3 regions of the Rhizobium sp. 862_C5_N1_2 genome follow, and region 3 is predicted to be linked to each of the others. Evidence: riboswitches for the same ligand, from Rfam matches in the RefSeq annotation. Region 3 holds a riboswitch; each other region holds the start of a gene.
The links. A riboswitch is a leader RNA that binds a small molecule or an ion and turns the genes downstream of it on or off. The one in region 3 is predicted to bind FMN.
Positions count from the first base shown of each region.

Region 1: it holds a riboswitch for FMN, as region 3 does, so the genes downstream of both, ribN (riboflavin transporter RibN) here and ribB (3,4-dihydroxy-2-butanone-4-phosphate synthase) in region 3, are expected to answer to the same signal.
Region 2: it holds a riboswitch for FMN, as region 3 does, so the genes downstream of both, ACD590_RS13405 (6,7-dimethyl-8-ribityllumazine synthase) here and ribB (3,4-dihydroxy-2-butanone-4-phosphate synthase) in region 3, are expected to answer to the same signal.

Region 1 covers NZ_JBPWPT010000001.1:1,388,058-1,392,436, reverse strand. The annotation lists gene ACD590_RS07035 (esterase-like activity of phytase family protein) at 1-339, opposite strand, end outside; gene ribN (riboflavin transporter RibN) at 423-1,331, opposite strand; FMN riboswitch at 1,416-1,570, opposite strand; gene hupB (DNA-binding protein HupB) at 1,696-1,971, opposite strand; gene lon (endopeptidase La) at 2,178-4,379, opposite strand, start outside.
Region 2 covers NZ_JBPWPT010000001.1:2,652,027-2,656,405, forward strand. The annotation lists gene ACD590_RS13385 (adenylate/guanylate cyclase domain-containing protein) at 1-814, opposite strand, end outside; gene ACD590_RS13390 (hypothetical protein) at 1,019-1,243, shown strand; gene ACD590_RS13395 (GCG_CRPN prefix-to-repeats domain-containing protein) at 1,358-1,669, opposite strand; gene ACD590_RS13400 (SRPBCC family protein) at 1,903-2,349, opposite strand; FMN riboswitch at 2,593-2,735, shown strand; gene ACD590_RS13405 (6,7-dimethyl-8-ribityllumazine synthase) at 2,814-3,248, shown strand; gene ACD590_RS13410 (VOC family protein) at 3,423-4,112, shown strand; gene ACD590_RS13415 (LysR family transcriptional regulator) at 4,258-4,379, opposite strand, start outside.
Region 3 covers NZ_JBPWPT010000001.1:2,243,969-2,248,347, reverse strand. The annotation lists gene ACD590_RS11330 (SDR family oxidoreductase) at 60-827, shown strand; gene ribB (3,4-dihydroxy-2-butanone-4-phosphate synthase) at 913-1,548, opposite strand; FMN riboswitch at 1,675-1,873, opposite strand; gene ACD590_RS11320 (glucose 1-dehydrogenase) at 2,066-2,848, opposite strand; gene ACD590_RS11315 (hypothetical protein) at 2,943-3,083, opposite strand; gene ACD590_RS11310 (SDR family oxidoreductase) at 3,119-3,907, opposite strand; gene ACD590_RS11305 (sugar ABC transporter ATP-binding protein) at 3,930-4,379, opposite strand, start outside.

The sequences.
Region 1 (4,379 bases), 860 kb from region 3:
AACGAGCGCCTTGCCGGCGCTCGAGGTGACCGATGTCGGCTCGCCGTCCATCATCACCGCGCCGCCGGCCTTCGGAGCCTTGGCATCGGTAATGTCGATGAAGCCGATCGCGCCGAGCGGGCTGTCGCTATAGACCAGCGTGTTGCCATCGTCGGTCGCGGTGATGATTTCGGCGGAGCTTACCGAAAGCGTGTCCTTGTCAGCCGGCAGGTTCTGCGCAACCGGAAAGGAAGCGATGCGGTTGAAAACCGGTTCGGCCGTGGCAGGAAAGGCAACGGATGCGAGAAGCACGGCAGCAAGCGCTGCCTTGCGCGATGAAATTGTCATGAAATCCCCCATGTGTCGAACATTCGAAACAGGAGTTTTCTGCGCGAGCGACATGACAGAGGCATGACAGAATCGACTTTTTGTACCTGAGCGCGTCAGGCTGGTTTGCGCTCCCGGCGCATCTCGTTTCGCATGATGAAGAGCGAGGCAGACAGGATGAGAGCCGCTCCCAGCCAAAGGTAACCCGCCGGCGCATAGCCAAAGAACAGCCAACCGGCCAGCACGTTCAACGGCAGCTTCAGATCGTCGAACGGCTGGACGTAGGCGGCATCGGCTGCGGCATAGGCAAGCGTCAGGAAATACTGCGCTGCGGCGGTCAGCAGCCCCGCCAGCAGGAACAGGGCAAGGGTTGCGCCCGTCGGCACTGCAAAACCTGCCGCAAGCGCCAGCCCGCCGTTTATCGGGGTCAGCAGAACGAGCAGCCAGACGGTGATCGTCTCCGGTCGTTCAATGCCCGTCAGGCTTTTGGTGATCAGCGACGAGGCGCCCCACAGCAGCGCCGAGAGCACAGGCAGGAGTGCCGCCCAGCCAAAGCCGTCCGACCATGGCTGCAGGATGATCATCGCTCCGGTGAAACCCGCCGCCGTCGCGGCCCAGCGGGCCGGGCCGACGCGCTCACCGAGGAAAAGCCGGGCACCCAGAATGATGAAGAAGGGCGAGGTCATCACCAGTGCGATCGCCTGCCAGATCGGCACGGCGGCAAGGCCGGCGACCCAGGCCTCGACGCCGAGCGCGGCAAGCGCGACGCGCGCTAGGTGACGCCAGGGATAGTGCGTGCGCATCGCCGCAAGGCCGAGCCTCTTAAGGAACGGCACCGAAAACAGGAAGGCGAAGCCATATTGCCAGAAGGCAGCCGACGCCGAGGGAAAGGCAAGCTTCATCGTCAGCCATTGGGTGACGACGTTGAGAAGCGAAAAAGCAATGCCGGCAAGCACCATCCAGAGTGCACCGACAACGGCGCGGGACGGCGAGACTGCAAGGGAAGTCTGATTCATGTCTTTCATCCAAAACAGGGACCAACATAAATCAGGACGCATGAGGTACGGACACGAGCGACATCGCGGATCCCCGCTCTTCGCACGTCCGACACTCATTCTCTTCCATCCGGACTTTAACCGTCGGCTCCGGAATCGCACCGGATCTGCTGACCCTTCCCCCGCTTGGACATGAGGGAAGGCGCTCGCGGGCTCGAGCCGAAACTCTTACCGCCGGTGGGGAGTTTCACCCCGCCCTGAGAACAGAAATGTCGTAGATCAAAGCCCGCGCGGCGGCAAGAGTGCTCCTAAAAGCAAAAGGGGTCCGGCAAAGCCGAACCCCTCTCAAATCCTTCACAACCGGTCTCGTTTCCGGCTGACGGATAATATCAGATCAGCCGTTGACGGCGTCCTTCAGGCCCTTGCCAGGCGTGAATTTGGGCACGTTGCGAGCCGGAATGTCGACTTCAGCGCCCGTCGACGGATTACGGCCCTTCGTTGCGGCACGATGAGAAACGGTGAAGCTGCCGAAACCCGCGAGGCGGATGTCGCCCTTGTTCTTGAGTTCAGCCTGGACAACGTCGAAAACCGCGTCAACAGCGGAAGCCGCGTCAGACTTCGTCAGTCCTGCCTTTTCGGCTACTGCGGACACGAGTTCATTCTTGTTCATGTTTCCACCCCTTTCTAAATGGTATGAAACGACTCAAAAGTAAGCTAGGCGCAGAATAGGTTTCATCAGGCCCGCCGAAAACCCAAAAGCCCTGCAAATCAAGGAAAAGCAAGCGTCTACATGACGTTTTCACAAAAAAGGCTGGCGTTTCCGCCAGCCTTTTTGCGTGTTTTGCCCCAATTGGGCGTAAATGTGGCAAAGGCCACTCAATGCGCTATGGTTGCGCCCGTCTCATCGAGGCCTTCGACCGTTGCGATGACGGGCGTTTCTACCGTGCCGTCCCATTCGATCGGCTCCGGTCGCCGGATCAGCGCATGCTTGATCACCTCGCCCATGCGGGATACCGGGATGATCTCCATGTTGTTCTTCACGTTATCGGGAATCTCCGCCAGGTCCTTGGCGTTTTCCTCCGGAATCAGCACCTTCTTGATGCCGCCGCGAAGCGCTGCGAGCAGCTTTTCCTTGAGACCACCGATCGGCAGCACACGACCGCGAAGGGTGATTTCACCGGTCATGGCCACATGCCTGTCCACCGGGATGCCGGTCATGATCGAGACGATCGCGGTTGCCATGGCGACGCCGGCCGAGGGGCCATCCTTCGGCGTCGCGCCTTCCGGCACGTGCACGTGGATGTCGCTCTTGTCGAAGCGCGGCGGCTCGATGCCGAAATCGACAGCGCGCGAGCGAACATAGGAGGCCGCTGCCGAGATCGATTCCTTCATGACTTCCTTCAGATTGCCGGTGACCGTCATGCGGCCCTTGCCCGGCATCATCACGCCTTCGATGGTCAGCAGCTCACCACCGACTTCCGTCCAGGCAAGACCGGTCACGACGCCGACCTGATCCTCGCCCTCGGCTTCGCCATGGCGGAAGCGCGGGACGCCCAGGTAGTCGGAGATGTTGGCAGCCGTCACATGAACGGCCTTCGTCTTGCCCTTGATGATCTCGGTGACCGCCTTGCGGGCGAGTTTCATCAGTTCGCGTTCGAAGTTGCGGACGCCGGCTTCGCGGGTGTACTGCTGGCTGATCGCCATCAGGGCGTCGTCGCTGACCGAGAATTCTTCCGGCTGCAACGCATGCTCCTTGATGGCCTTCGGAAGCAGGTGCCGCTTGGCGATTTCGCGCTTTTCATCCTCGGTGTAGCCGGCGATACGGATGATCTCCATGCGGTCCATCAGGGGCGCCGGAATATTCAGCGTATTTGCCGTCGTGATGAACATCACATCCGACAGGTCATATTCGACTTCCAGATAGTGGTCCATGAAGGTCATGTTCTGCGCCGGATCGAGCACTTCCAGCAGGGCCGAGGACGGATCGCCGCGATAATCCTGGCCGAGCTTGTCGATCTCGTCGAGCAGGAAGAGCGGGTTGGACTTCTTCGCCTTCTTCATCGACTGGATGACCTTGCCGGGCATCGAGCCGATATAGGTGCGGCGGTGACCGCGGATTTCGGCTTCGTCACGAACGCCGCCAAGCGCCATGCGGACATACTCACGGCCGGTCGCCTTGGCGATCGACTGGGCGAGCGAAGTCTTGCCGACACCCGGAGGGCCGACAAGGCAGAGGATCGGGCCCTTGATCTTGGTGGCGCGAGCCTGCACGGCCAGATATTCGACGATGCGCTCCTTGACCTTGTCGAGACCGAAGTGATCGGCTTCGAGGATCTTCTCGGCATTGTTGAGATCGGCCTTGATCTTCGATTTCTTGCCCCAGGGGATGCCGAGCAGCCAGTCCAGATAGTTGCGCACGACGGTGGCTTCCGCCGACATCGGGCTCATCTGGCGCAGCTTCTTCAGTTCCGCATCGGCCTTTTCACGGGCTTCCTTGGACAGCTTGGTCTTGGAGATGCGCTCTTCCAGTTCGCTCATCTCGTCGCGGCCTTCCTCGCCGTCGCCGAGTTCCTTCTGGATCGCCTTCATCTGTTCATTGAGGTAGTATTCGCGCTGGGTCTTCTCCATCTGGCGCTTGACGCGCGAGCGGATGCGCTTTTCGACCTGCAGGACCGAGATCTCGCCTTCCATGAAGCCGAGGGCCTTTTCGAGGCGCTGCTTGACGCTGGTGGTCTCCAGCATCTCCTGCTTCTCGGTGATCTTGATCGACAGATGCGAAGCAACCGTATCGGCGAGCTTGGAATAGTCGTCGATCTGGCTGGCGGCGCCGACCACTTCGGGCGAAATCTTCTTGTTGAGCTTCACATAGCTCTCGAATTCGGAGACGACCGAACGCGACAGGGCTTCCAGTTCGACCGGATCGTCATGCGGCTCCTCGAGCACATGGCCGAGCGCCTCATAGAAATCCTCGCGGCTGGTATAGGTGTCGATCTCGGCGCGGGCGCGGCCTTCGACCAGAACCTTCACGGTGCCGTCGGGCAGCTTCAAGAGCTGCAACACGTTCGCCACGGTGCCGAC
Region 2 (4,379 bases), 410 kb from region 3:
TGCCAGCGCGGCTGGCGGCGACCGCGCGCAGTGCTGCCTCGCAGGCCTCGCAATCCCCTCGAGCGGCGTCGCCCTCGCTCGACGTAGCCGTGACCGGAAAGATCGCCAGCACGCCGTCGCCGATGAACTTCAGCACCTCGCCCCCGAAGGCATGCACGGCGCCGGCGACGCGGTCGAACCAGGCATCCAGTGCGGTGATCATCACGTGAGGCTCGGTCACTTCGGAGAGCGCGGTGAAGTCGCGCAGATCGGCGCAGAGAAGGGCTGCGCGGATGGTCTCGCCGGTGCCGCGGGCAAGGGCGCCGGCCTGCACCCGGGCGGCGCTGCGGCGGCCGAGATAGGCTTCAAGCAGCGCGGCCTTCGCCTCCCGCGCCGCCAAGGCGGCGAGCGGCGCTCCAGCAAAACGCGCGACCTCGCGCAGCAGGCCAGCCTCAGCCGGGCCGAATGCACCGGCCCCCGCCCCATTGGCGATACCCGCCCAGCCGAGCACCGGTCTGTCAGATATCTGATTGTCCTGTACAGGCCCGATCCTATCCTCCCATACCGGTCCCAGCCCGGCCAGCCACTCGCGCCCGGCCTCACTCTGCGGAGCCGCGGCGAAGGCCAACGCCTCGATGACAGCACCGGTCTCGGCCCGCCACAGCCAGGTGCGCCGCGCGATGATCGGATGCGGCACCGAAAGCGTCAGCGCGCCACCGGAAAGCGGCAGGCCATCGGCCAGCAGCCGGCGCCCGAGTTCGGCCAGAAACCGTTCGGGACCAGGCGAGGCGCCGGCCTCGTCAATCAGCCAGGCAAGGGGGGACGGCAGATCCATGGCTTAACATCGCACGCTCACCGGGGCGGCCGCAAGGACATCCCCGGAGTGACCGCTTGCGGTCATCCCCTGGTTCGAAAAAGGACGTCCGCTCCCCTGTCGAAAACCATTCGCCACGGTGGAAAACAAAAAATAAACACTTTAAACTTGCGCGACTTTGATTCCATTATAGGGCCGTTCGTCATCGTGTGATTGAGGGGTACGATGGGCACGATATTCTGGCCGAAAGACCCGCTGGATGGGAATGACATGACGCTGCTGACGTCGATCCTTCGGCGATGGTGCGAAAGGTATCAGGTCGAGCTGACGGCGGAGGAGAGCAGCCGCAAGGCGAAAGAACTCGTCGAATGGTTCGAATTCGGCGTCAAGGATCCCATCGAGCTCGAGGAATTGATCGACGACAAGCACTGGCTCGTCGGCAGGATCTGACCCTCTCGGGCAAATCGGGAGAACGCTGGCTGTCAGCGTCGGCGAAGCTGTTTCATTAGAAAAGGCCGGGCGAAAATCGCTCCGGCCTTCATCCATTACATCTAAGCGAGACCTTTAGTCGTCATCCCGCCAACGCCGGTCGCGATCCCAGCGCCTCTCATGGCGCCAGCGCGGGCCATCATCCCAATCCCGGTGACGCCGCTCCCAGCCCCAGCGGGGCGGACCACCGTAGAAAGCTACCGGCGGCGGGCGTCTCCAGTTTCGCCGGCATTCGCCCCAGCGCGTCAGATGCCAGCCGCGACCGCAGGCGTAGTCGACCTTTGTGACATTGCTCTGGACATTGATTGTCCCCATCGGCGTCGCCTCAGCTGTGCCGATCGAGAGGCCGCCAACGAGCAAGGCGGCCGCGATAGAAAGCGCTTTCATCGAGAACTCCATTTTCAATCCAGCCGTCCCCACTTTATGGCCGCTAAATTGAACTGGAGATGAACTGCGCGTTCATGTTTGGCGCTGGAGCATGATGCCGAAAAGTGTGAGCGGTTTTCGGACGACCTCATGCCCTAACTCTTTAATTTAGAACAGAATTCAGACTTTTGGCAGATCCAGCCTAAAATCATCCTGTTCTGGCAGCGGGCGATGTTGAAGGCGGAAACGCTGGGCTACGTCCTGCCGTAAAAAGGGTCAGGACCTGGATCACGCCCGGCGGCGACTTCGGTCAGCCGCCCGAGGTAATGCGCCCAGCCTTCCGCATGGCCGGCGCATTGATCGGCGCTGGGCAGACCGCTATGGGTGAGCCGCAACAGCGTTCCGCCCCCCTGCTCGATCAGGTCGATCTCGACCAGGCTCGACCCCGGCGGCACCACCTCGCTGCCGTCCCAGCCGAAGCTGTAGGCAAGGCGATGAACCGGCACCACCTCACGAAACGAGCCGCGTGCAAAGCGGGCGCCGGTGACGTTGACGAGATAGAGTCCGCCGGGCTGCGGCTCGACCTGCGCTTCCGTTCCCATCCAGCGCAGGATCTTCTCCGGATCGGTCATCAGCGCAAACACCGCGGCCGGCGGCGCCGCGATATGCGCCTCGCGGTGAACGACGAAAGATTCTGGCATCACTCTCTCCCATGGTTGTCACGGCCCCGCCCAGGCGGAGACAGCGCGTCCTGTCTTGTCGTGGTATTTCTGACCCAGATGTCCTCACAGAGAGCATGTAGGCGCATGCCTCTCCTCCGCAAGAGGGATTGCCGGTCGCCATCGACGAACGAGCGAAATCGCCGCTTGGGGAGCTCTGATCCAGCTCCGGCCGCGAAAGCATTTCGACCTATTGCCAGCCCGCCGCCTTCCCCCTATTGTTCGTGCCGTTCTCAGGGCGGGGTGAAAGTCCCTACCGGCGGTATGCAATTTTGATTGCGAGCCCGCGAGCGCCTTCTCAGGAAGGGTCAGCAGATCAGGTGAGATGCCTGAGCCGACGGTCATAGTCCGGATGAAAGAGAACGTGCGTTCCTGCCGCCCTTACGGCTGTCGGGGACGTTCGTGATCGCCTTGGGTGATGTGTCTGTTTGCCAAAGGAGATTACCGTGACACCCACCCGCTACGCCTTCGTCAAAGCCAGCTGGCACGCCGACATCGTCGACCGCGCCCTTGATGGCTTCTACCAGCTCGTTCCGCCCGAGCAGGTCGACGTGTTCGATGTTCCCGGCGCATTCGAGATGCCGCTGCTTTCCCGCGATCTTGCGGCAACCGGGCGTTACGGCGCCGTCATTGCCGCCGCCTTCGTCGTCGACGGCGGAATCTACCGCCACGAATTTGTCGCCCAGGCCGTCGTCGATGGGCTGATGCGCGCCGGCATGGATACGGGCGTGCCGGTCCTGTCGGTGTCGTTGACGCCGCACCAGTATCAGGAAACCGAGCATCACAAGCAGATCTACCGCGCGCACTTCATCGAGAAAGGCCGTGAAGCGGCAAAGGCAGCTCTGACGATCGGCAAAACCCGCGCCGCTCTTGCCGCGTAGTCAGCGGTTCGACGAACAGAAGACGGCGGGAACAGTCCCGCCGCTTCGATACAACTCCGCTACACGGCCAAATCAGACAGAATAATTGATTCGACGGCCTCACCGCACTGTGGTCCACTGGCCACTGACATGTATCGCCATTCTTAACGCATCCAAAACCCCAAGGAGCTGAAGATGAGCAATGCAATGCGCAGTGAAACCCCCATTGAGACCCCGAGAACACAGCCCGTCGACACCAAGCTCGAGGTGGTCGTCATCCCTGTTTCCGACGTGGATCGTGCCAAACGTTTCTACGACGGCCTGGGCTGGCGGCTCGACGCCGACTTCGCCAATGATGCCGATTTCCGTGTAATTCAGTTTACCCCGCCCGGCTCCGGCTGCGCGATCATCTTCGGCAAGAACGTCACCGCCGCGGCCCCCGGTTCCGCCCAGGGGCTTTACCTGATCGTCTCCGACATCGAGGCCGCCCGCCGCGATCTCATCGCCCGCGGCATCGAGGTGAGCGAAGTGTTCCATGACGCTGCCGGCGTCTATGCCGGCAAGGACGAACCCTATCTGTTCGGCCGACTGCGGATCGCCGGCCGCGATCCCGATCACCGCAGCTATCGCTCCTTCGCCTCATTCAAGGATCCCGACGGCAACGGCTGGCTGTTCCAGGAAGTCACCACGCGGCTACCGGGGCGCATCGACGCCGACGAGACGAAATTCACGACGTCGACCGAGCTTGCGTCAGCACTCCGCCGTGCGGCAACTGCCCATGGTGAACACGAGAAGCGAAACGGCGGCAAGCACGACGAAGGCTGGCCGGACTGGTACGCGGAATACATGGTCAGCGAACAGGCCGGCAAGCAGCTGCCCTTATAGGCAAAGGCGGCAACATCCTCTGAGAAGCAAGGGCATTTCGGTATGGCGCGCGCCATACCGAAATGTTTTATCGTGTCTATGCCTCACCAAATTCACCGATCTCCTTGCCGACGTCAGTTCGAGGATTGCGATCCGCCAGAAGCTGTCATTGAGATGCGGAAGAGATCTGCGACGTTATCCAATCTGAAAATGCGAGCATGGCTGCCGTTGGCGGCCTTGATTGAAGTCGAGTCAGCCAATAGCTGCCCAATGATATGGTCGTGGGAA
Region 3 (4,379 bases):
GGCTGCATCGCCTGATGTTTGAGCATCTCAGGTCTCGTAACAACCCAGGAGAGACCGATATGACACTTCTCAACGACAAGATCGCAATCATTACCGGCGCAAGTTCCGGCATCGGCCGCGCGGCGGCGAAACTCTTTGCACGGCAAGGCGCCAAGCTCGTAGTCACCGGTCGGCGGCAGGATGCGCTCGATGCCGTCATCGCGGAAATCGAGGCGGAGGGTGGTCAGGCCGTCGCCATATTAGGCGATGTCAAGGACGAGGCGCTGCAGGCAAGGCTCGTCGAGACGGCAGTTTCGCGTTTCGGCCGGCTCGACATCGCCTTCAATAATGCCGGCATCCTCGGTGAGATGGGGCCGGTCGCCGGGCTGTCGCTGGAGGGCTGGCGCGAGACGATCGAGACCAATCTCACCGCCGCCTTCCTCGGCGCCAAGCACCAGTCGGCGGCGATGGGAAAAGGCGGCGGATCGCTGATCTTCACCTCGACTTTCGTCGGCCACACCGTCGGCATGCCTGGCATGGCCGCCTATGCGGCGAGCAAGGCGGGGCTGATCGGCTTCGTGCAGGTGCTCGCCGCTGAACTCGGAGCGCAGAAGATCCGCGTCAATGCATTGCTTCCCGGAGGCACCGACACACCCGCCAGCATCACCAACGCGCCCGATGCCACGCCGGAAGTGCTCGCCTTCGTGGAGGGGCTGCATGCGCTGAAACGCATGGCGCAACCCGAAGAGATCGCCAATGCGGCGCTTTTCCTCGCCTCCGACATGTCGAGCTTCGTGACCGGCACGGCGATGCTTGCAGATGGTGGGGTTTCGATCAGCCGGACATAGGGCCGGCAAGGGAAGGTGCCGTCAGGTTATCGCTGCGGCACGTTCTTTGTTGCGGCGGGCTATGCCGCCGCAACTAAGGCATCGATCAGGCGACTTCGCGTATGTCTCCTTCCGCCTGGCGGTCGAGGTAGGCGACCAGATCCTCGATGGTGACGAGGGGTAGGTTGTGGCGTTCGGCGAAGAGCGTGAGTTCGGGCAGACGGGACATGGTTCCATCGTCGTTGGCGACTTCGCAGATGACGCCGGCGGGGACCCTTGCGGCGAGGCGGGCGAGATCGACGGCGGCTTCGGTATGGCCGGGGCGGCCGAGCACGCCGCGGGGGTTGGCGCGCAGCGGAAAGATGTGGCCGGGGCGGGCGAATTCATCTGGCTTTGCGCGATCGTCGACGAGGGCGCGGACGGTGGCGGCGCGGTCGGCAGCCGAGATGCCCGTCGTCGTGCCCTTGAGATAATCGACGGAGACCGTAAAGGCGGTTTTGTGCGATTCCGTGTTGTTGGGCACCATCAGCGGAATATCGAGCGCATCGAGGCGCTCGCCTTCCATGGCAATGCAGACGAGGCCGCGGGCGTGGGTCATCATGAAGGCGATTGTTTCCGGAGTGACGGCATCGGCCGCGACCACGATATCGCCTTCGTTTTCCCGGTTTTGGTCGTCAACGACGACGACCATCTTGCCGCTGGCAATGGCTGATATGGCATCTTCAATTGTTGCGATAGTCATGCTGTCTGGCCTTTCAAGGGTTATGTCAGCGTACTGACATGGTCTGCTCGGCTCAATCCGTGAGCGAGCCTTCTGCCCTTGGGCGAACAAACGTCAGCGGACTCCGTGATGGAGTGCGACTGCCCGTGTTGTCCTCTTCCATCCGGACTATACCGTCGGCTCCGGCATCTCACCGGATCTGCTGACCTTCCAGCAATTCAAAGTGCTACAGCGTCGTTTGCGCGTCTGAAAGACGCGCGGCGCTGTGGTGCCGGAAGCGCTCGCGGGCTCCAGGATCACTCCTGATACCGCCGGTGGGGAATTACACCCCGCCCTGAGAACATTTCAAAGATAGGATCAAAAATAGGCAGATGGCAAGGTCAGTCGACCGGGCAAAAATGCAAAGCTGCCCTAACGCCGATGGACACACTGTTCACATGGAGGCGACGACCGGCTCGCCTTCAGTGCTTGGTTGGTGGTTTGGTCCTTCCATGCATGTCGTTGTCCCAAACCACTGCGCACTTTTAGGCGACATGCATCAGGACATGATCAGGCCGCCGTCGACATTGATCGTCTGGCCGGTGATATAGGCGGCGTCATCGCTGGCGAGGAAGGTGACCAGGCCGGCGACATCCTCTCCGGAGCCGGCCCGTTTCATCGGGATGCCCTCGACCCATTCCTTCATCAGTTCGCCGGGGGCGTAGTTGCCGAGCAGCTTGCCCCAGGCCTGGTCGTTGTAGGCCCACATGTCGGTCTCGATGATGCCGGGGCAGAAGGCGTTGACGGTGATCTTCTCGGTCGCGACTTCTTTGGCCAGGCTCTGGGTGATGCCGACGACGCCCATTTTCGAGGCGGCATAATGCGGCGTGTAGATGAAGCCGTCGCGGGCCTGGCCGGAGGCGGTGTTGATGATGCGGCCGCCGCGCTTGTGCTTGCGCATTCTTGATATCGCCTCCTGGGCGCAGAGGAAGACGCCCTTGGTGTTGACGGCCATCACCTTGTCCCACTCGTTTTCGGTCAGGTCCTCGACCCGGGCGATGGTAATGACGCCGGCATTCTGGATCGAGACGTCGACCGAGCCGAATTCCTTCTCGGCGGCATCGTAGAGGGCCTTGACGCTTGCCTTGTCGGTAACGTCGCCGATGAAGGAGATCGCCTTGCCGCCTTCGGCCCGGATCTGTTCGGCAACGCCGTGGACCAGCTCCTCGTTGGCCGAAACGACGAGATTGGCGCCTTCGCGCGCAAAGCGTCTGGCGATGGCAGCGCCGATGCCGCGGCTGCCTCCCGTGATCACGACCGTCTTATCTTCGAAGCGTTTCATGCTCTTTCCTTCCCGGTAAACAGCAAATCTGGGCGTGACCTGCCCTGCGATGATTATTGGAGCTCAAGCGGTTGCCGAGATAATCTTGGCGAATTCAGGCAGTCTTGGGCGCCGTCCGTTCGACAGCCCGTTCGATCGGCGTGAAGGGCGGGCAGACGACGATATCGCACGCCGTCTTGCCCGTTATTCCCTTCAGCGCCTCGATCTCAGCTAGGGAGGAAGCGAGACCGTTCATTATCCAGTTGCCGACAATGAGCTTTCGCCTCGCCATCACCAGCAGCAGAAACCGCCGTCGACGAGAAGATCGACGCCGGTCACGAAGCTTGCCGCATTCGACAGCAAGAACACTGCCGGGCCTACCATCTCGTCCACTGCTGCCATTCGCTGCATTGGCGTTTGCTCTTCGAAGAGCTTGGTCTGATGAACCATCTCCGGACGGGTGTTCATGGGCGTTGCCGTGTATCCGGGGGAGATGGTGTTGACGCGAATGCCGCGGTCGACCCATTCCATCGCCATAGACTTCGACATATGGATCACGCCCGCCTTGGAGGCGTTATAGTGCGCTTGGCTCAGCCCTCGGTTTACGATCACACCCGACATGGAAGCGATGTTGACGATGGAGCCGCGTCCATTCTTCAGCATGGCGCGAGCCTCGGCCTGGCAGGAAAGAAAGACGCCTTTCAGGTTGATATCCATCAACGTCTGATATTGGTCCTCCTCCATCTCTTCCGCCGCGTTCGCGTTAGCGATGCCCGCCGCGTTGACTGCAAGTGTCAATGCGCCGAGATCTGCCTCTGTCCGTGCTATTGCCTCTCCAAGGGAAGACTTGCTCGTGACATCCGCCGCGATCTGGATCGAACGGCGGCCAGCGGCGCGAATATGTTCAGCCGTCCTGGCCAGCCCGTCGTCGGTTCGACGGTCGAGCAACGCCACGTCGGCGCCGCACTGTGCAAGGCCGATGGCAATGCGCTGCCCAATGCCGCTTCCGGCTCCGGTAACGATGGCAACCTGGCCGCTGAGATCGAAAAGCTTCGGGGCGTTCAGAGTGATGTCGGACACCGCTCTTCCTTTCTCTGTCTGTTTAGATGGTGGCTAGCTCCATGACCGAAACGTCATTTGCCTGGTCACGATTGAGAATGCCTGCCTGTTTGCCTTGCGCAAGCACGAGAATGCGATTGGAGACTCCGAGAACTTCCTCGAGGTCCGAGCTTACGACGATGACCGCCACGCCCCGTTTGGCAAGATTGACGATGATGTCGTAGATGCCCGCTCGGGCGCCGACGTCGATGCCTCTCGTCGGTTCGTCGAGTACGACGACCTTAGGATCGCGCATCAGCCATTTCGCGATGACGACCTTCTGCTGGTTGCCGCCGGACAGGTCCGAGGCATATTGCTCCGCACGGCCCTTCACGCCGAACTTGGCAACGGCCTTCTCCGCAAACGAGCGCTTGATGCGCGGCGTAATCCAACGCCCGCCCAGCTTGTCGAGATTGGCGTAGATAATGTTCTCGCCGATCCGGTGCCCGACAAC